DNA from 3 places in the Bradyrhizobium sp. 1200_D9_N1_1 genome. Region 3 is predicted to be linked to each of the others. Evidence: riboswitches for the same ligand, from Rfam matches in the RefSeq annotation. Region 3 holds a riboswitch; each other region holds the start of a gene.

What was found. Region 3 has a riboswitch for cobalamin ahead of AB5K84_RS04360 (ribonucleoside-diphosphate reductase subunit alpha). Riboswitches for the same ligand answer to the same signal wherever they lie in the genome.
Region 1: linked by a shared signal. The riboswitch ahead of metE (5-methyltetrahydropteroyltriglutamate--homocysteine S-methyltransferase) and the one ahead of AB5K84_RS04360 (ribonucleoside-diphosphate reductase subunit alpha) in region 3 are both predicted to bind cobalamin.
Region 2: linked by a shared signal. The riboswitch ahead of AB5K84_RS22615 (TonB-dependent receptor) and the one ahead of AB5K84_RS04360 (ribonucleoside-diphosphate reductase subunit alpha) in region 3 are both predicted to bind cobalamin.

The regions. Positions count from the first base shown of each region.
Region 1 covers NZ_CP197226.1:7,828,065-7,834,978, forward strand. Annotated here, with positions in the region: gene metE (5-methyltetrahydropteroyltriglutamate--homocysteine S-methyltransferase) at 1,617-3,962, opposite strand; cobalamin riboswitch at 4,064-4,265, opposite strand; gene AB5K84_RS37180 (hypothetical protein) at 4,617-4,907, shown strand; gene AB5K84_RS37185 (hypothetical protein) at 5,253-5,978, shown strand.
Region 2 covers NZ_CP197226.1:4,694,108-4,701,021, forward strand. Annotated here, with positions in the region: gene AB5K84_RS22590 (adenylate/guanylate cyclase domain-containing protein) at 1-1,722, shown strand, start outside; gene AB5K84_RS22595 (hypothetical protein) at 1,826-2,002, shown strand; gene AB5K84_RS22600 (hypothetical protein) at 2,130-2,342, shown strand; gene AB5K84_RS22605 (hypothetical protein) at 2,482-2,739, shown strand; gene AB5K84_RS22610 (hypothetical protein) at 2,827-3,048, shown strand; cobalamin riboswitch at 3,114-3,327, shown strand; gene AB5K84_RS22615 (TonB-dependent receptor) at 3,442-5,673, shown strand; gene AB5K84_RS22620 (hypothetical protein) at 5,748-6,329, shown strand.
Region 3 covers NZ_CP197226.1:904,396-911,309, reverse strand. Annotated here, with positions in the region: gene AB5K84_RS04370 (hypothetical protein) at 566-823, opposite strand; gene AB5K84_RS04365 (ribonucleotide-diphosphate reductase subunit beta) at 1,111-2,184, opposite strand; gene AB5K84_RS04360 (ribonucleoside-diphosphate reductase subunit alpha) at 2,175-4,118, opposite strand; cobalamin riboswitch at 4,223-4,393, opposite strand; partial or broken gene AB5K84_RS04355 (transposase) at 4,519-4,665, opposite strand; gene AB5K84_RS04350 (GNAT family N-acetyltransferase) at 5,101-5,742, opposite strand.

The DNA of each region.
Region 1 (6,914 bases), 6.9 Mb from region 3:
TTGACCGTCGGCGTGCACGGAGCAATGGCGAAAAGTTGTCCTAGCCATGGGCGTGGGTTGCACCTCAATTCAACGCGTTGGTCTGTTGCAGAGAACGCGAGGCGCTGGCTGAAGCGCGAGTTCGGAACATGTCGACGAGCGTCTGCGGCTGGTAGCGGTCACGAGCCTCCGATCCCGGACGCGCACAACTTTTTGACAAGCATCAATGCTGCAGCGGCTGCCTCTGATAGAAGTGGTCTTCTAGTAAGGTCAGACGCACGGCGGACCGAAATGCTTGACGCCCATGATGCTTTCTTGCCCGGGTACCCGCTGCCGTTCCTAGGACTGCTACCAGACGCAGCCGCAGCCGCGCGGCGGCCAATGACCGGCCACATGATAAATTGCGCCGACTTGCGACGGCATCTACTTTATCGGCCTGCGGGACGGCCCTGCTATGGGCTCAGAGCGATGCCGCCCATCTAACGGTGTTAAGAAAATGCGCGCGTGAGGGAGGCCCCCCACACACAACCAACACGATGACGCCGGAGGATAAGGAGATGTGTCTCACCAACAAGGGACGTGATATGACAGACGGCCGGACCATTTACCCTGCTCCGGGCCGGATTACTGGAGTTGGAGTCCAGTCTAACTTGTGCAGCACAGCTACAAATATCAACGGCCGAGGCCTTGAGCTGATCCAAATCAATTCGACCAAAGCTCAGATGTCGTTTCGTGGCGCAGATCTAAATATTTCAGTTCGCGAGCGGATCATGTTTCGTCACAACAGCGCATGGCCGATAGCCCTCCGCCGCGGCTGACGCGATCGAGAACGCGGGCCATCCGAACGTTATCGGCTTGGGCCCGTCCGCGCAGAACCCAAGCGATGTGCGCGGTGTTAACAAGGTTATCTGAATTTGTCACCCCGCAGCTATGAACACCGCCCAGCATCTAATGATCTGACATGGGAGCAGCTTGGAAAGGCGCCGCCCTTCGATCAGGATCTGGAGATTGCCGTGATCGAGGGTAATTCAATTCACCGGGTGGTCTTTCCTTGCCGCCGGATCTTCGGCGGATGGATCAACGCGAATACCGGAGAGCAAATCGCTGTGCGGCCAACGCATTGGCGTATCTGGCCCGGATAGCCGTTATTCCAAATGGATTGGCGTGAGTTGGGGTACGGAGTGCCTTTGACGTCCTCTCTTCGGAAACTATCTAGCGTGGATTGATTGAGGGAGCCTGACGGCATCTCCGAGCGGACCGAATCCGCGCCGGTGCCTTGCGGTGTCCGTCAAGCATTAGTTTTCTCATTGCTGTCGCGGCCGTTGCCAACGTGCCCATGAGCGACAAATCACAGCCTAGACGGCCGCGTACCATGGCATGATTGAGCTGCGGCACTTCTGCTTGAATGGGTCGCAGATTTTCGGCGAATGTCGTCGCCTTGATCGAGCAGCCGGCAATTCTCCCGCGGCCGACGAAACTAGCGTAACGCGTCACCATCTTTTCTCCGAGACCGTACCTTCCCCGGTCCACGAAGTGGACCGGGCATTTTGTCAGCGGCAAGGATAGCCTCGATAATGTGGAAAGCGTAAATCACCATAACCCAATTAGCTTTGTCGAGAACAGACCGGAGCTCGGGATCAACGGATTTGCGGATCGGATGCAGCGCGCAGTTCGCGCGCGGCAGCGACCATGTTGGCGAGCGCAGGCCGAACCTCCTCCCATTTGCGCGTTTTTAGGCCGCAGTCCGGATTGACCCAGAGCTGAGAATCCTGCAAGCGCGTCCGAGCTAGCACGATCAGCTCCTTCATTTCGTCCGTCTCGGGAACGCGCGGAGAGTGAATGTCGTACACGCCCGGTCCGATTTGATTTGGATATTCGTACCTCCTGAACGCATCCAGCAGCTCCATTTTCGATCGCGACGTCTCGATTGAAATGACATCCGCATCCATTGCAGCGATCGCACCGATGATGTCGTTAAACTCTGAGTAGCACATATGTGTATGGATTTGCGTTTGATCGGTAACGCCCGATGAGCAGATGCGGAAGCAATCTCCGGCCCAATCGAGATATGCCTTCCAGTCCGACCGGCGCAATGGCAATCCTTCGCGAAGTGCAGCTTCGTCGATCTGTATCATCGCCGCACCGGCATTCTCGAGATCGCGGACTTCATCGCGCATCGCGAGCGCAAGCTGACGGCAGACCTCGCTTCTAGGAATATCATCGCGAACAAACGACCAGTTCAGGATCGTCACCGGTCCGGTCAACATCGCCTTCATCGGCTTACTAGTTAGTGATTGCGCGTAGCGCCACCATTCCACGGTGATCGGCTTCGGCCGCACTACATCGCCAAACAGGATCGGGGGCCTAACGCAGCGCGAACCATAGGACTGAACCCATCCATTCCTTGTAAATGCGAAGCCGGCGAGTTGCTCGCTGAAGTACTGCACCATGTCATTACGCTCGAATTCGCCATGAACGAGGACGTCAAGACCGATGTCCTCCTGCCAACGTACGGCGCGGGCTATCTCCTCTTTGAGGAACCTGTCGTATTGCTCCTCGCTCATCGCACCTCGCGCATGCGCCGCGCGAGCATTTCGCACCGCTGTGGTCTGCGGAAACGATCCTATCGTCGTGGTGGGAAAAGCCGGTAGTCCAAAGCGTTCCCTTTGGATCTCGGAACGACGGGCAAACGGGGTGGCGCGCTGGCGCATCGTCTGATCGATCGCCCTCATTCGGACAGCGACGTTGGCATTATGGATCTTCGGCGAGGTCCGGCGGGCAGTCGCAGCGCATTCCGACTCGGCAAGAGCTAGCCCAACATTCTGGTCGCCTGCGAGTACCCGCGCCAGGATCGCAAGCTCACGCATCTTCTGAACCGAGAAAGCAAGCCAGCTCTTGACGTCGGACGCGAGCCCGGTCTCGAGTTCAACATCGACCGGCACGTGAAGCAGCGAGCAGGATGGAGCGAGCTGTACACGGTGCCTGCCAAGCTTCGCAATCGAGGGCTTCAGCCGCTGACGGAGCGACGGCAAGTTCGACCGCCACACATTCCGGCCGTCGATGACACCGAGCGACATGACGAGATCACTTCGGCCGTCAGCAACGATCTGATCCAATAGTTCTGGCGCTCGAACCAAATCGACGTGCAGACCGGAAATTGGCAGGCTCAAGGCAGTATCCAGATTGTCGCCTAGGGCGCCGAAATAGCTCGCAAGCATGATCTTGATAGCGGGTCCCTCCTTTGCGAACCGGTTATAGGCGTGCAGCAACGAATTTCGCGCCGCCTCATCCAGATCAAGGACCAGGCAGGGCTCGTCAAACTGAACCCAACTTGCCCCTCGTTTGGCTAATTCATGCAGAAGGTCGATATAGACGGGTATCAGATCATCGAGGAGAGAGAGGGGCTGGAACGCACTATCGGTACTCTTGCCGAGCTTTAAAAATGTGACCGGCCCGATCAGGACAGGGCGGGTCTGAAAGCCAAGAGCCCTCGCTTCCTCATACTCTTCGACGGGTTTGCGAGAGCACAGTCTGAACGCCTGTCCCCGGTAAAACTCAGGAACCATGTAGTGGTAGTTGGTATCGAACCACTTGGTCATTTCCTGCGCGGGCACGCCAGATCCCCGCGGGCTCTGGGCGCAACTCGCATCCTGCTCGCCGCATTGCGATCCGCGGGCCATGGCGAAGTACGTTTGGAGCGAAACGGATTCTCCGTTCGCGGCGTAGATCTCCGGGATTGCGCCAACCATGACGCTTGTATCGAGCACCTGATCATACAGCGAGAAGTCGTTTGACGGAATGATCGTGACGCCGAGCGATTTTTGACGAGCCCAGTTCGCTGCGCGTAGGCCGAATGCGTCTTCGTGCAACTGCTGTTCACTAATCTTTCCAGCCCAGTAGCTTTCTAGAGCGAGCTTGAGCTCACGCCTTGGGCCGATGCGTGGCGTTCCGAGCGTAGCAACTGGAAGAGAGAGAGGAGACATAGCGTTAACCCCTGTTGGGGACAAAGGCCATGGCGGACGCAGGCAGGAGAAGTCGCGCGTGCGACGGCTGCTTGGCGCACCACCGAGACACCCCGCCCGTGGACCAATATATTGTCGGGGCCGGTCTCCTGGCTTGCTGGTCATCGCTGCTGTCCGGCCTTCCCGAAGCCGTGCAGGCTTCAGCGACATCGTCGGACAGCGGCTCGCCGCTCACAGTTGCGGGGGCAGAGCCGGCATTTGCACCGGCTTCCCTCTTAGCTCCGGATCAATGGGAACCGGAGAACCTCGACGACTTGGATTATCGGCAGGAGAACTCTTCCGTCAACCTCTCAGATTATGTGCAAGCTAATCTGCGACATCCGCTAGCCGAATGACCGTGCATCTCTGTGACTTCACCATCTAGAAACATTCTCTCATCAGAGATGTCATAATCAGACATATCCTTCTCAGATGCCGGATAAGCATCGGAGCTGCCTTGAGGCGGAGCCGCACGCTAAATTGATGAAAGGGACAGAAGCAGCCTGCCGGCGGGAGTACCGACGTTATATCAGAGCGCTTTCAATGCGGCTTTGCGATTTCCAGAGGTTCGCCCAGCACCTCAGCTAGCCAGCTCTTCGCTCAACTAAAGGATCTGCGGCGAATAGGCCAAGGCACGTGGCGAAATTTAGCAACTGGCGAGGGGTTGATTTGCGTGCCACCCAGACTTCAGAGCTGGGATCAAGCCGGCTTGGTGCTTGGCAATCACGCAGCTCGAACGCGGGCGGCACGATAGCGAACCACACAGCTCAATGGCGGCAAACCCACTTCCGTCCACAGGCATCCGGCATCGAGGCGTTCAACTCTTCTGCTAAATATCCGGTGCGGGACATGGATGCACAAGCTGCGGCGGATACGCCAAACAGAAACATCGAAAACATGCAAAGGTCGGAAAGTCGACAAGAGTGACACAAACTCCGTGAAATTTTCCGCCTATTGCCTGGCACGAAGAATGCAGACCCTCGGAATGCCCAGTCTCCTCCTCTGGGCAGGTCCAGCTCAGCCAATTGACGCAGTCGCTGCCGGGGAAGTTAGCTGCGCATGACATAGAGGGGAGCGCCTGCTCGCGCGGGACAGCTAGCGGGTGCATCCCCGTAAACTTCTTGCGATGGCATAGCAGGTTCGAGGTTGCCTGCTTCACAAGATATTTGGATGAAACGCGATAGGCCGAGGGTTATGAAGAGAATGCCTGGAAGACCCGCGCTATGGCTTAGCGTGGTCGGATTTTTAATCTGCCTCGCCTGGCCGGCTGCCATGAGCAATAATATTCGGGCCAGCGACAGTCCCCTTGTCGAACGACTGAAGTCAACTTGGCGAGCGCAAGATGGTGAGACGATAGAACAAATTATCTCCAATGTCTCGAAGGTGGCACAGTTCGTGCCTCAAATGTGGGGCGTTGTTGAACTTGGCCAAAACGACTTTATTTTCGTTTCGTGGACCAGACACCGGGACAACAAATCGGACGAACAGTACGTTATCGCCTGGAAGATCGCCCTCGACGGCACGCTTGAACTTGCGTCGACTTATGCGAAGCCGATGGAATTGGGCTGGCGCGCCCTGGCGCTCTCCCTAATCGCCAGTGAAGTCGCAGATGGCGAAAGGGACGCAAATCTTCGCTTTCTGCATGATCCGGCCAACTTCAACTTTGTGACTACCCCGCAAGGCCGGCTCGGCGATCTTCTGCGGCAGGGCCGCTGCACTATCATTGAACCAGTTGGAGTGGACTACTTACCGAAGCGGAATGATAAACCGGCCGAGAAGGGTGGCGTGTGGCGCGTTCTGCTCTTGGTGAATTGTAGTATCCAAGGACCACGTTATTTTACACACAACGGGGTCATCACTTTCGAGAAGAGAGAAGGACAGGATTGGGAGCCACAATCCTCCTTTGCCAAACGCATCGCGAAATTTCCCCCTGGCTCCTGGTTCCAACGCACCGAGCCAAAAGAAGAGGAAGACTTAGGAGAGCCAAGGCCTGAGTAAACCGCCGCAGAGCAACATCTTGCCGCAGTGGCGGAGCGCCTCGAACCTATTGCAAGACATACGCGCTCTACACTTGCTTTGTTTTAGCATCCGCAACGGTCCGGGTGCCTTTCTCGCAGCAGTCCGTCCCGTCGCAAGAAGGTCGGGCCGCGCGATTCCGTTTGTTCCGCCTAGTGTCAGCGGCGCGCACGAGCTTGCGAGATGTGGTTTTCCCGCCTTCACTCCACCCGGTGTGAGGACATCAGTTTGCGTAGCAACGTCGAAGGCACCAGGAAATGAGTGCTGAGACGAAGCCGGCGAGGAAGTTACCGGAAACCGTTCACCGGTAGCAACCCAGCATACCGCTGGGCGCTTGCGCATTTCGGAGCGTGCAGACCGGGAAGCTCAGAGCCGTACGCAAGAACGTCGAGGACCAGACTGGCTCGGCCCTAGCTTATCTGGCACCCATTCGTCTGCACGTCATAGATCCGGATTTCGAAGCATGGAAAACACTTCTATAACTGTGCTCCACCTGCCCTGGTCGACATCAACGATCATCCTGCCGGGCGGAAAAGGCATCGGATTTGCGCGGTTTGCTCGCGCAAGGAGCTAAGTTATGCGCGGGCGTCTACGCTGAACTCCATTGCGTCTTCTTCTAAATCGGTCAGAGCGAGCCAGACAAGATTTTTCACATCTTTTCGTGTGAAATGCGAAATTTCATCGCAGAACCGTCGGCAGCGGCAAGATTGCCGCTGGGAGCCGTGGCCGACCAGAACAAGGTTGCTCCTCAACGCCTGACTCCACCGCGAGCGCCGGCGCTTCATAGTCGGTCTCCTTTTTTGCAAAACACAACATTCCGGGGTTCGGGTTTGTTCAGCATCGCCCGTTCGGCCCGCCCGCGAGGATTTCCCCCTCAGGTGGAGGGTACAGCGCGGTCCTAGTGAGAGAGCCGATGCT
Region 2 (6,914 bases), 3.8 Mb from region 3:
CAGTCGATCCGACGCAAGATCGTCGGCATCGCCCTCGGATTGATCGTCCTGATGCTGGTCACCTCGATCCTGTCGATGGTGATGTCGAGCCAGGTCGGCGTCCTCCTGGACGAGCTGACCAACCGCTACATCCCGGCCTATGGCGATCTGGCGCGCGCCAATATCCGCTCGCTGGAGCGGTCGGTGGCGCTGCGGCGCATGGTCATGATGAAGATGCAGGCGTCCTCGGACGAGGAGGCCTATGCGGCGCGCCTGCGCGAGTTCGAGGAAGCGGACCGCAAGATCGAGGAGGAGGCCGAGGGCGCACGCAAGCTCATCAACGCGATCATCGACGACCCGAGGACGCCGTCCGACAATGCCGCGCTGGCGCGGATCGAGATCCGCATCGAGACTGCCGTCACCGAGCTGCGCCGCGACCTGAACGAGGACCACGCAAAGCTGCTCAAGCAGGTCGACGCCAAGCAGATGGCAGAAGCCCGCGGCACGCTGGAACATATCGACGCCATCCGCGACCAGTTCAATCGGAAGTTCGATGCGATCCGCGCCGACATGCTGACACAGGTCTTCGCTTCGACATCGCAGGTGATGAGCCACCAGCGCCAGGCCATCATCGTGTCGGGCATCGTGACCCTGCTCGCCGCGATCGTCGGATTTGCCTTCGCTCTGCTGGTGTCCGGCGGCATCACGCGGCCGGTGCGGTTGTTGCTGGCCGGCACCCGCGAGGTCGAGGCCGGGCGGTTCGACAAGACCATCGCCGTCTCGACCCAGGACGAGATCGGCGAGCTCGCGGCCGCCTTCAACCGCATGATCGAGCAGTTGCGCCACAACGAGCGCATCCGCGAGACGTTTGGCCGCTACATCGATCCCAAGGTGGTGCAGGGCCTGATCGAACGGCCCGAGGTCGCCATCGACGGCCAGCGCCGGGTGATGACCATCATGTTCTGCGACATGAGCGGCTTCACCTCGATGAGTGAGGGCATGACCCCGCGCGGCCTCGTCAAGGTGATGAACCACTATTTTACGGTGATGTCGGCCCCGATCAGGAGCAATCGCGGCGTCATCGACAAATATATCGGCGATGCCATCATGGCCTATTGGGGCCCGCCCTTCATCGAGGAGGATGAGCCGGCACTCCTTGCCGGCTGTGCCGCCATCGACATGACCGACCAGGTGCCCGCGCTGCAGAAGCAATTGCCCGATCTGCTCGGCATCCGCGCCATGCCCGTGCCCTGCGACCTGCGCATCGGCATCGCCACCGGCGAGGTCCTCACCGGCAGCATCGGCTCCGAGCTGATGATGAGCTTCACCGTGATGGGCGATGCCGTGAACCTCGCTTCGCGGCTCGAGGCCGTCAACAAGGTCTACGGCACCCGCATCCTGATCTCGCAGGCGACGGCGGATGCGGTCGGTGAGCGCCTCGAATTGCGCGAGATCGATCGTCTCGCGGTCGCCGGCCAGAGCGCGCCGCAGGCGATCTTCGAGGTGATGGCGAGGGCCGGCGTGCTCACCGCCGCGCAGGACGGCTTGCGCACGCACTATGCCGAAGGTCTTGCCGCCTATCGCGCCCGCCGCTTCGACGAGGCCCGCGCCGCCTTCAACGCGGCGCTCGAAGCCGTCCCCGGCGACGGTCCCTCGCGCGCGCTGCTCGCCCGCATCGCGCAGTTCGAGGTCAATCCGCCGGACGAGAGGTGGGACGGTGCCTGGCGGCTGGAGCAGAAGTAAGCCGCCGCGGGAAAAATTGTTTCTACTCGATAACGATGTTCGCCGTGACCTATTTCCCAGGCTTAGGTTGATCGTCCTTGAGGCGTTTGATGGGGACACGCCGATGACAGAACTTGAGGACAGGCTGGAACGGTTCGAGACGCTCACGGCCGAATGCGAGCTGATCGCCAAGCTCGCCACCGACAGCACCAAGCGCGAATTCTATCTCAAGCTCGCCGAGCACTATTATCAGCTTGCGCGCGAGACGCGGGCTGCGGTCGCGACCAGCGCTGCGGCCTGAAGGCGGCTGCAATCCGTTCTTAACATTTGGCACGCATCCTTTGACTTTGATGGGAGCGAGCGTCGCGATTCGCGATGGCTCGCAGTGGGAATGCCGGGACTCGCTGCAATGCAGCGTGTACAATCCCATGCGTCTGCTTGCGGTCCTCATTCTCGCGCTCATGGCGGCGGCCTGCAATCAGGAGCAGGACATCACCGGCTCGACCGCAGCCTGCCCGGTGCGGAACTACAGCTCCTACAACCCCCGCGACATGAACCAATGCGTGGCCGCCTGCAAGGCGTGCGACCATGGCAACACGGTCACCTGCACCACGTCCTGCACGCTCAAGGGCGCGCACTGAGCGGCCAGCGGTTTGCAGAAGCTTGAGGGCCGGGATCGCCGGCCCCTTGGGCATTGAGGGGTTGACGGTGTCGGGGCACCGGAACGATTCACCTGACATAATCATTGGTAGGAGCAGGCAGGACGCGGAGTCGCATGGAATGGGTATGCTCGATCCCGGCCGGTTTCTGGTGTCGTGCTCGCAGTGCGACGCGTGGCCGATGGCGGCCAACGTCAAACGCTCGAGCTGGTCGACGTCCCCGAGCGAGGTCCGCTTCGTGTGTCCGCGCTGTCGCCGCGAGGAGACCGCGATCATCTCCGCCTCGGGCGGATTGACGCCGATCCGGCGCATCGACATCCCGCCGCGCGACGTCACGGTGGCCTGGGCTCAGGCACAGCGCCAGAGAGGGCGGGCGTAGCCGGCCGCTCTATTGCGCGATCCCGTTTCGGAACCCGGGCGATCGTCGGACGTTTCCGCCCCAACATCACGTATCGAGGCCGGGCGAATGATCAGCGCGCATTTCGACACCCGTACACGGATCAACATGAAGCTGGCGCTGGATCGGATTTGCCGCAATCGGCCCAGGGGCGAGGATCATGGGTTCCGCAGGTCGGTCGCCGAGAACATCGTCCGCTGCGCGCTCGCGGGCCGAACCGGCATCGGCCAGCTTGTCGATGCCGGTGAGCGGGCGGTGGTCACGACGCGCGCGGTGCGGAAGCCTGACTGATTGTGTTTGCCTCGCGTTTGCAGCTCATCGTTCAACCGGTCGATTGACTCTCCGTACGGCCGCCTCGTAGATTGATCGGTGACGGTTCTCCGCACGGAGATCAAAAGGGAACGTGGTGCGAGATTGTCCCAATGCCGGGATTGTCCCAACGCCACGGCTGCCCCCGCAACTGTAAGCGGTGAATCTTTCGTCATATGCCACTGGGAATCTCGGTCCTGGGAAGGCGACGTAAGGTAACGACCCGCGAGCCAGGAGACCTGCCGTCAGCCGTGGTCACACGCGAAGATGTCGGTCGGGGAGTACAGGCATTAGCTTCACCGGAGCAATCGATTGCTCCGCCGTAAAGCCTCGTTCGCTGTGACGTGCCACTGACGTCATGCCGAGGTTACAACTGTGTCCCGTATTGTCTCTGCCGCCAGGCGCCTTCGCGCCGGCATCGTTGCTGCCGTTTTCCTCCATGCGATCGATCTCCCCACAGCTTTCGCGCAGCAAGCCGCCGCCGAGCAGCTGCCGCCGGTCGAAGTGACCAGGCCCGACGATCAGAACCGCACACGCGCCAGGGCGATCGGCGATGGCGACACGGCGAGGCTGCGAGCCCCGAGCGGAGCGCCGGCAGGCAATGGCGCCGGCTCGTCCGGCTCCGGCGGCGAGGCGGTCGCCGGCAACGGAGGCATCGTCGGGGCCGCCGCGACCGTCATCACGGCCGCGGATATCGCACATGCGCCCTCGCAGACGCTTGCCGAGATCATCGCGACGCAAGTCCCGGGTGCCCAGATCACGACGCTCTATGGCGGCCAGATCGGCGCGAAGACCAGCGTCGACCTGCGCGGCTTCGGCGCGTTTGCCACTGCCAATTCGCTGGTGCTGATCAACGGGCGGCGGCTGAACGACATCGACATCGCGCAGGTGGACCTCTCCACTGTCCCGCTCAATTCCATTGAGCGTATCGAGATCACGCGCGGCAATGCCGGCGCGGTGCTCTATGGGGACAATGCGGTCGGCGGCGTGATCAACATCATCACCAGGAACGGCGTCGGCGGGCCGCCCGTTGCCGCGCGCATCGAGGCCGGCTTCGGCTCGTTCGACACCAGGCTTGGCAATGTCTCGACGTCGCTCAATTCCGGTCCGTGGTCGACCTCGTTCTACGGCAATGCCGTCAAGACAGACGGCTACCGCGACAACAATCGCCTTGTCCAGGAGAATGGCGTCGGCAACCTGAACTACACGACATCAGACCTGACTGCTTTCGTCACCGTTACCGGCGACAATCAGGAGCTGCGATTGCCGGGCGGCCGCACCGTCGATCCGTCCATCGGCGTCGACGAGCTCGCGACCAACCGACGGGGCACCAGCACACCCTTCAACTACGCCAACCAGCAGGGCTTCAGCGCGACGGCCGGCTTCACGAAGACCCTGGCCAACGGCATCGATCTCATCGTGGACGGCGGTGTGCGCGACAAGAAGCAGCAGAGCGCGTTCTTCTCCGGCCCAGCGCCGGTTCCCGCGTTGTTCACGTCCACCTATGTCGATGCCGATCTGACGACATGGTCGATCACGCCGCGGCTCAGCGTGAAGGGCTTGCTGCTGGGGATGCCGTCGCAACTGCTGACCGGCCTCGATTATTACGATGCGAGCTTTCAGCAGAACCGCGGCGCCGGCCAGGGGCTTGCGCCCTGGCACAATTACGATCTCAGGCAGCAGACGGTTGCGGGCTATTTTCAGCACACATTGGGTGTGGCGCCGACGACGGACGTCTCCTATGGCGTGCGGGTGCAGAGCGTCAGTCTCTCGGCGCGCGATCATTTTGACGTCGCCGCTCCGTTCAACACCGACATCGGCGCGCTCCCGCTCAGGAGCGACGAGACCCAATACGCGCTGCACCTCGGGGGCGAGCATCGCCTCAATGACATCGTCTCGCTGTTCGGCCGCGCTGCGCGCGCATTCCGCACGCCGGATGTCGATGAGCGTGTGTCGTCGGGCCCTTCATTCGACCCCTTCTTCAATCCGCTGCCGCAGACCTTCCGGCTCAAGACCCAGACCTCGCAGGATGTCGAGGGCGGGCTGCGCATCAAGGGAGGCGGGCTGCAATTGCAGAGCAGCCTCTATCTGATGGACCTCGCCAACGAGATCCACTTCAGTCCGATCCTGTTCTACAACACCAACCTCGATCCGACCCGCCGTTACGGCTCGGAGACCAGTCTGTCCTATCGCGTCAACGACTCTCTGCTCCTGCGCTCCGGCATGGCCTATACAAGGGCCGTGTTTCGCGAGGGCGTCTGGGCCGGCAACGACGTGCCGCTGGTGTCGCGCTACACCGCGAGTGCAGGCGTCACTTGGAACATCTGGCAGAACTATGTGGTGCTCGACGCCACCGCGCGCTTCTGGAGCGAGCGGCGCATGGACAATGACCAGGCGGGAACACAGCGGCCGATCCCAGCCAATGGCACGATCGATCTCAAGCTCAGCGGTCAGTACGAGCGCTACTTCTGGTCTTTGAGCGTCAACAACGTGCTGAACGCGCTCTACTACGACTATGCGATCGCAAGCACCTTCACGGACGGCCGCTTCAGTGCCTATCCGCTGCCGGGCCGCACCTATCTGCTCAAGGCCGGCGCCAAATTCTGATCAAGGCTCTGATCGCGACGGGGGCTGTCATAGGCTCCCGAATGGACTAGAATTCGAAAAGAAGGAGATTACTCATGGCTCTCAGCATCCTGCCGCCTCACGCCGACCGTTTCCGGCTCCATCCGGTCGCGCCGCGCCTTGCACCGATGTTCTGCTTTGCGCTGCTGGCGGTGTCATGCGCGCTCGCAAGTCTTGCGCTCGCCTGCGCAACGCCCTTTGCGGCCTTCGCGGTCGTCGCGGCCGCGATGTTGCCGCTGCGGCCGGCACTGCTCGTCGTCAGCGGCGCGTGGCTCGTGAACCAGAGCATCGGCTTCGGCGTGCTGCACTATCCCGTTGCCGGGAGCACGATCGCCTGGGGCTTTGTCATTGGCGCTGCTGCACTCGTCGCGACCGCGGCCTCGTCCGCCGCGCTCCGTGCGCTGGCGCATGGCCGCACGCCCCTGATGCTGGCGATCGCATTCGTCCTCGCCTACGCGGCCTATGAGCTCGTGCTGCTCGCTGCGACGCCGGTCCTCGGCGGAGCGGGCGCCTTCACCGCGGCCATCGTGGCGCGGATTGGACTGACCGGCGCCGTCTGGCTCGCCGGCCTCGTCGCCGCCTGCGAGATCGTCCGCCTGGTCGATCCGTTCGGGCGCAAGGGCGCGATGTCGGCCTGAGCGGCCCTCTGAAAGCCCCGGATGGAGCGCAGCGAAATCCAGGCTACGAGATCTTGCGTTGCCCGACGGGCAAAACACCCCCGCGGTCGGTCAATCCGCTTGCGCAAAAATATTCCACTTTGCCGAAATTCGGAATTGACGTATGTGTCGCCCATCCCGGCTCATCCTTGAGGGGCGATCTTGTGTCGTCACGTTTCGCGAGCCGGGCTTGCGGTGGACGCGGCAGCGTCGGGCGCGAGAGTTAAGGGCAGGGCGGATTGCTCTCCGTGAGCCCGAGACTTCGTGCTGGATGAGCGACGCTGTCAGGTTCGTCTCGCCTGTAAGTTTCCGGCTCCGTCGACAGGGCTGGGAAAACTGCGGCGAAATGGCGGGCCGTGCGTACGGCAAAACCGTGTGGTCCTGGCCGTCGTTGCTACGGTCAAGCTCTTGCGGATGCGGCAGTCGCGTCAACCGGCGCGATGTCGGCGACTTTCGCGAGAGTGAGGGAGGCCAGAACGAACTCGGCTCCCGGGAGAGCACGGCATAAGCCGTCCAACCACTGCGCAGGGAAGGCCGAGTGATTGGCTACACCTGTATGCTGCTGTG
Region 3 (6,914 bases):
CGGCGAGATCGCGGCGAACTCAAGCGTGCTGCCGTGGTCGAACGCCAGCCGCTTAGTGGCTGGCTGCGCCGATTTCCCGGCCCCGTGCCTCCACCTGCATCACCGTCGGCTTTCCGGCCGTCGGAGAATGATGAGGCAAAAAATAGTTTTGTCGACCGTCGTAGTTAACCCGGCCCTCGCTTAGGGAGACACAGGTCATCGATTACAATCGTTCCGGTCGGCCGCAGCACGCTCATCGCACAGGCAGCGCACTGAAATGCGAGCCGAGGTGCGAGCCGGGCGCACCTTCGTGCTACGACTTGGTCGACCAGGTCGAGGCCGCACTGGCCACCTCGGACGAAAGGCCGACGAGCGGTCGAAGCGGCGCTCGTGCGAGGGTGGGACATAACGTCGACGACGTGATGGCTTGCGTCATCGTCGCTGCCGATCTCTGCGCCCGATCAGCCTGCCGAACCCCCGCTGGCGCGGATCAATTGGGAGCGCCTCGGAGAGCGGATGCAAAATCTCGAGAGGTGGATCGGCAGCGCTGAAGCGGAACTCTTGTGTTAGGACAGAAACGCGGCTGTCATCCGAGCCGCATTGCCAGCGTCTGCTCGTAGTAGATCACCTCCGCGAAGCCACGGCCGAGGAAGACCGCCAGTGGGTCGGCGACGAAATCAAACGCGAAGGGGGATGAAGAACAAATCGGTTTGCCTGATCCGACCGGGCTGCAATGAAGATGACCCCCTTTGACAGGGTTGCCCCTCTTTACAACTTCCGATTGCGTGATAGTAATCCCCTCTAGCCCTAAGAGGGGGGCGGCCGTGGCGATCATCGAGAACATTCGTCTGCTCAAGGGCGTAGCCGTGTTGCGCTGATTGACTTCATGAAGGTGGTTGACGAGACCCACCTCACCGACCTGCGGAAATACTGTAAACCCTAGCCGCCATCAGCAATGGAGCGCATGTACCGGCTTAACCCAACAAACCATCTGTGTGTCCGGCTTTGTCGCGCTGCAATCAAGACGCCACGATGAGGAGGTCCGGTTCTATGCCTTTGTCATGCTGGCGGGTGACGGCGACGACTATCGGCGCCTGCCGCTGTCAATGCCGCTAGCATGAATAAAATGGGCTAGATACGGCCGAAAGTCGCCCACACCCCGTCTTCGCCGTCCCAGCTGCCGCGGCTCGCCGCCTTGGAGTACTCCGTGGCGCGCTGCTCGAAGAAATTGGCGTGCTCGACGCCATTGAGAATCTCGACGAGCCACGGCAGCGGATGCGCCTTGAGCTGGGTGAACCCGCCCTCCTTCGCCTCGAAGAAGCCGAAGACCGGGGCAATCCGGAGTTGGGCCAGTCGCCAGTCGGCGACGTAGCGGACGTAGGCGTGGATATGCTCAGGCAGCATCCCCTCGATCTTGCCAAGGCCGAAGGCGAGCTCGACGAAGTTCTCCTCCAGCTTCACCATGGTCTTGGCTACGTCGACAATGTCGTCGCGGACGGGGCGCGTCACCGCGCCGGTTTCGCGGTGCCATTCGTGAAATAGCTTGATGATGCCCTCGCAGTGGAGACTCTCGTCGCGCACTGACCAGCTTACGATCTGTCCCATGCCGTTCATTTTGTTGTGGCGTGGGAAGTTGAGCAGCATGGCGAAGCTGGCGAACAAGGCCATGCCTTCGGTGAAGGCGCCGAACATCGCCAGGGTACGGGCGACATCCGCCACGCTGTCGACGCCGAACTCGTGCATGTAGTCCGCCTTGGCGCGCATCTGCGCATAGCCGCGGAATGCCTCGAACTCGGTCTTAGGCATACCGAGCGTCTTGAGTAGCAGGGCATAGGCGTCGATATGAACCGTCTCCATGTTAGTGAAAGCGGCCATCATCATCTGGACGGTGAGTGGCTGGAAGATCGGAATGTACCGCTTGAAATAGTTGTCGCCGACCTCGATGTCCGACTGAGTGAAGAAACGGAAGATCTGGGTGAGCAGCGCGCGCTCGCTGTCGGTGACGCGGCCCGAAGCCCAGTCGTTGAGGTCGGCGCCGAGCGGCACCTCCTCGCCCATCCAGTGGGTCTGCTGCTGGCGCTTCCAGAACTCGTAAGCCCAGGCATAGCGATCGACGTCGTAGCTGCCGGTCGAGTCAAGGAGGCCGACGCGTCCCTTGCCGATCAACGTGCGCGGATCGGCGCGCGATAGATCGATCACTGACATGCGAGGCACTCCTCATAGTCGGTGCGCTGCCGCGCCGGCTGCTGCGTCGGCGTTGCATCCCCGGCAATCTTGCCGGCGAACGCCGCGCGCGAGATCGACTTTGATCGACAGTAGTAGAGGCTCTTCACCCCACGCTTCCACGCCGTCCAGTGCAGCATGTGGAGGTCCCACTTATCGACGTCGGCCGGCAGATAGAGGTTGATCGACTGGCTCTGGCAAATCAACGCGGCGCGGTCGGCGGCAAGCTCGACGATCCAGCGCTGGTCGATCTCGAAGGCGGTGCGAAAGATCGCTTTCTCGTGCTCCGACAGGACGTCGAGATGGGCGACCGATCCGTCGTGCGCGATGATCGACTCCCAGGTCGCCGAGGTGTCGGCGCCTTTCGCGGCCAGCACCTTAGCGAGGTGCGGATTGCGCACCGAGATGGCGCCGGATAGCGTCTTGTGGGTGTAGATGTTGGCCGGGATCGGCTCAGTGCAGGCGCTGGTGCCCCCGCAGATGATGCTGATCGAGGCGGTCGGCGCGATTGCGATCTTGTGGCTGAAGCGCGCCATCACGCCGCGTTCCAGGGCATCCGGGCACGGGCCACGCTCGCGAGCGAGCGCCACGGATGCGGCGTCGGCTTCGCGACGGAGTTTTCGGAACATGTTCAGATTGAATGACTTGGCCAAGGTACCCTCCATTGGAATGCCCTTGGCCTGGAGAAACGAGTGGAAGCCCATGACGCCGAGGCCAACGGAGCGCTCGCGCAGGGCGGCGTAGCGGGCACGCTTCATTCCGTCCGGCGCCACCGTGATGAAGTGCGTGAGCACGTTGTCTAGGAAGCGCATGACGTCCTCTATGAAGCCGGGCTCCTCATTCCACTGGTCCCAGGTCTCGAGGTTGAGCGACGACAGGCAGCAAACCGCGGTGCGCTCCTCGCCGCGATGATCGATGCCGGTCGACAGGGTAATCTCGCTGCACAGGTTGGAGGTCGAGACCTCGAGGCCGAGCTCGCGCTGGTGCTTGGGGAGCGCACGGTTCACGGTGTCGATGAACAAGAGATAAGGCTCGCCGGTCTGCAGCCGGTTCTCAAGGATGCGTTGCCACAGCTGGCGGGCGTCGATCTCGCGGACGACCTCGTTAGTCTTCGGGCTGCGCAGAGCGAATGCGGTGCCGGCGCCCACGGCACACATGAACTCGTCGGTGACGTTGATGCCGTGATGTAGGTTGAGGCTCTTGCGGTTGAAGTCACCAGACGCCTTGCGGATCTCGAGGAACTCCTCGATCTCGGGATGGTGGATATCGAGATAGACCGCCGCCGAGCCGCGCCGCAACGAGCCCTGGCTGATCGCCAGCGTGAGGCCGTCCGTGACGTGGATGAACGGGATGATGCCCGAGGTGACGCCGCCCCTCGCCTTCTCGCCGATTGAGCGAACATTACCCCAGTAGGTGCCGATGCCGCCGCCATTGGAAGCAAGCCAGACGTTCTCGTTCCAGGTGCCGACGATGCCTTCGAGCGAGTCCGACACTGAGTTAAGGAAGCACGAGATCGGAAGGCCGCGCGTCGTGCCGCCGTTGGAGAGCACCGGTGTGGCCGGCATGAACCACAGCCGAGACATCGCATCATATAGACGTTGGGCATGCGCAACATTGTCCGCGAAGGCGCAAGACACTCGGGCGAACATGTCCTGGAGGCCTTCGCCGGCGAGCAGATAGCGGTCGGTCAGCGTCAGCCTACCAAACGAGGTCAGCAGGTCGTCGCGCGACCGATCGAGCGAAAGGTCAGACGGAGTTGGCGATCGCGCGGGGGGCCTCGGCAGGGGAGCCGGCAATGCTGGGGGCTGCACAAGACACAGTTCAGGTGTGGTAGGCTTTGCCTGCGCTGAGGGCTGCCGCACACTCGGCAGCTCAATGAGATGACCATACTGATCGAAATCGTAAGACGCCGACATCGGCAACCCCGTGATATTTGGGGGCTGGGACCGTGCGGACGACTTGCGAGGGGACCGGGCAAATGTCCCCGGCTGCAAGCGACCCACCGGGCACCCCGCCCGAGGACATGGGTTCTGTCGCGGTAGGTTTCCTGGCTCGCGGGTCGCTGCGGCTGTCGGCCTTCCCAGCGCTGTCGCGCTAATGCCTCGGAATAGCCGCTGCCGACACAATGGGTTCCCCCCTAACACCGTGCCACCATATATGCGAATTTAAAACCACTACGACACCACATATAGAAGCCTTTGCCCAGACTCGTCAAGACGGCACAGTCAAGTTAACCAGTTGGAGCAGCCCCGAGGTCGAGGTTCGAAATTCGCCGAGCGCCTGTCCTGAGAGCCTCACTCAAAAAACATAGATGTCTCAAGGCCTGGCCAATCGGCGAGTTAGGAGCCTCAGATGGGCGACGAGCGGCCAGGCGAGCTCGGTAGCGGCGGAACCTTCGAAGTCTTTGCAGAGATGCCCACATCTGCCGAGCCACGCAAAGGTGCGCTCGACGACCCAGCGCCTGCGATCGGCCAAGATGTGCTCAAACCTTTGGAAGTGGCGTCGCAAATTCTCCAACAGGGGAACAGCAACCCTGGACATCCTGAATGTTGGCATCGATCGGTTCGCGGTCCGCGAATTGAGTTGGGCCGGATCGGGTTTCGGTAGCCATACGCGTCTCGCCATTCATCGCTTTCTGTGGCCTTAGATCAAAAATTGTCTGGAGCCCGACCGCAAATCGATGCAGCCGCCCGTGGCAATATCCCAGCTTAGTGGATTTGACCCCGCCAGCTCTCACATCAGACGTGCCAACTTTGCCGAAGAGACGATTGGTATGCTTTTCGCAGGCCCGGCGAGCCGCCTCACGTGCTCAGTTGTCTGGCCGCGAACATAAGCCGTCCTGACCGAACGCGGTCATGTCAGGTTATTGGCAATCAATCCTAACGGGATGAGGCGGAGCTATGCTTGAGTCTGGGTGACGAGCCGATCCGGCGGCGCGGCCTTGCTGGGTCGGAATGAAGCCGTTCGCAACATTGGCGTGAGCGGCGGCGAAGAACCGTGTTGTATCTCACCAACGACCTTGAAGCCGTGACGTTGGTAAAAGGGAATGTTTTCAGGGTTCGAACTTTCGAGGTAGGCAACAATGCCGTCCTCATCGCATCGTTGAAGGGCGTAGTTCATCAGCAACGTGCCAAGCCCTTTTCCGACCCAGTTCGGATCGACGGCAATGAGTGGCAGATACCAATGTGGCTCGTGGGGACGATGTTCGGCCATTCTCCGCCGCAAGTGTGCCATATCCTCGGTAATCTCCGGGCGCAGGGATAGCGCCATGATTGCATCCAATGCCTCCTCATCTTGCTGCACGTTGGGAGGCAGCCACAGGGCCGCGCCACGAATCTCTCCCGCGACGTAGGCTGTGCCATGTGCAAATGCTCGGCCCCCACAGGCGTCAATGAACTGAGGCATGCTTCTAAGGTATTGCCTTGGGTCAGGCCAGCTCCAACGCATCAACGGATCCGCGGCAAAGCCGAGCACAATTGTCCAGACAGTGCTTGCACGAATGTTTGCGTTCGCAGATCTGATATCTGATTCTTCTGTCATGAAGTCGTTTCGGGGCTCTGTTTTGGCATTGGCCTTCCAAGGAGGAGCATGGCATCGACACATCTGACGGTGAGCGGAATGGATGCACCGACGGGGACTCGCCGGGTGCATTTGGTTTCCCTTCCGAGATCTCCGCCTGTCTCAGACGGCTGACTTTGACGGCCACTTCGGACGAAGGCTCCTTGGTAGGCAATGCTTGGATCTACATATTCCTGGCGGGCTTCTGCGCTTCCACGCCCTATCTGGAACCCGCCCCGCCCTTCCCAAGGAAGCTCCGACGTTCTCAAGGTCGACACGGTTCGGCAGCCTGCAACCGTCCGCGAAGGGAATGACATGAGGACGCCTTTGATATTGCAAGTGCGAAGAAGTCAGGGCATGGCGAACATCGGGCGATGGCTGCCTGAACCGGGCTCCGGCACGAGCAAACAGCCAGCCAAGTGTCGCGCGTCGAGGTCCAGACTAGGCAAGGAATCATCACCTCGTCTCGTATTGAGCGGTTCTCGTAAGTTTCTTGGTCAAAACACATGCTAAGTGCGAAACCTCCATTGCCAACGTCGTGTCCGCGGTCACCGGCAGAGAGAGCTTTCGTCTGCGAGACTCATATGCGTAGTACAGCGGCTTTCCAATTATCGCATGTTGTCCGCGCTCCTTGATGTTCTTGTCTCGGCGCATCATCGCCGCGATTCGCGATTGTCGGATCAAGGCAACGGGACTGGATACCACGACGCTGCCGCCGTCGACCTACTGAACAACGCAACTTGGGATCGCGCGAGAGCTTTCGTGCATTGATTGATCGTCAGGCGTGTCGATCGCTCGCACAACGGCGTTAGCTCTATCGAGCGAAAACGTTGCTGTCGTGCCCTCGTCGTACTTGACGCCCAGGTCAGTTGTATCCGCCGCGATCCTTGCCATAGTGGGAAAGACAGCAGGCTGACGTAGTTGCGTGAGTAACTCTCGTAAAAGAGGTTTTTGGCCACAAGCGTTGATGGCTTCGTAGGACTTGTTCCAACTCACTCCCTGATCGGAACGGTTTGGAAGATTTCTTGGCGCTGGTATGCTTGCCACACCAGGTCCGAGATCCACGTGGTGAGTCATGTTGTTTCGTTCTGTCTTGGAAAACTGTAGTCGTCGGGGCAGCATATCAGAAGGCAATGTAGCGAAGACCTCCCCAG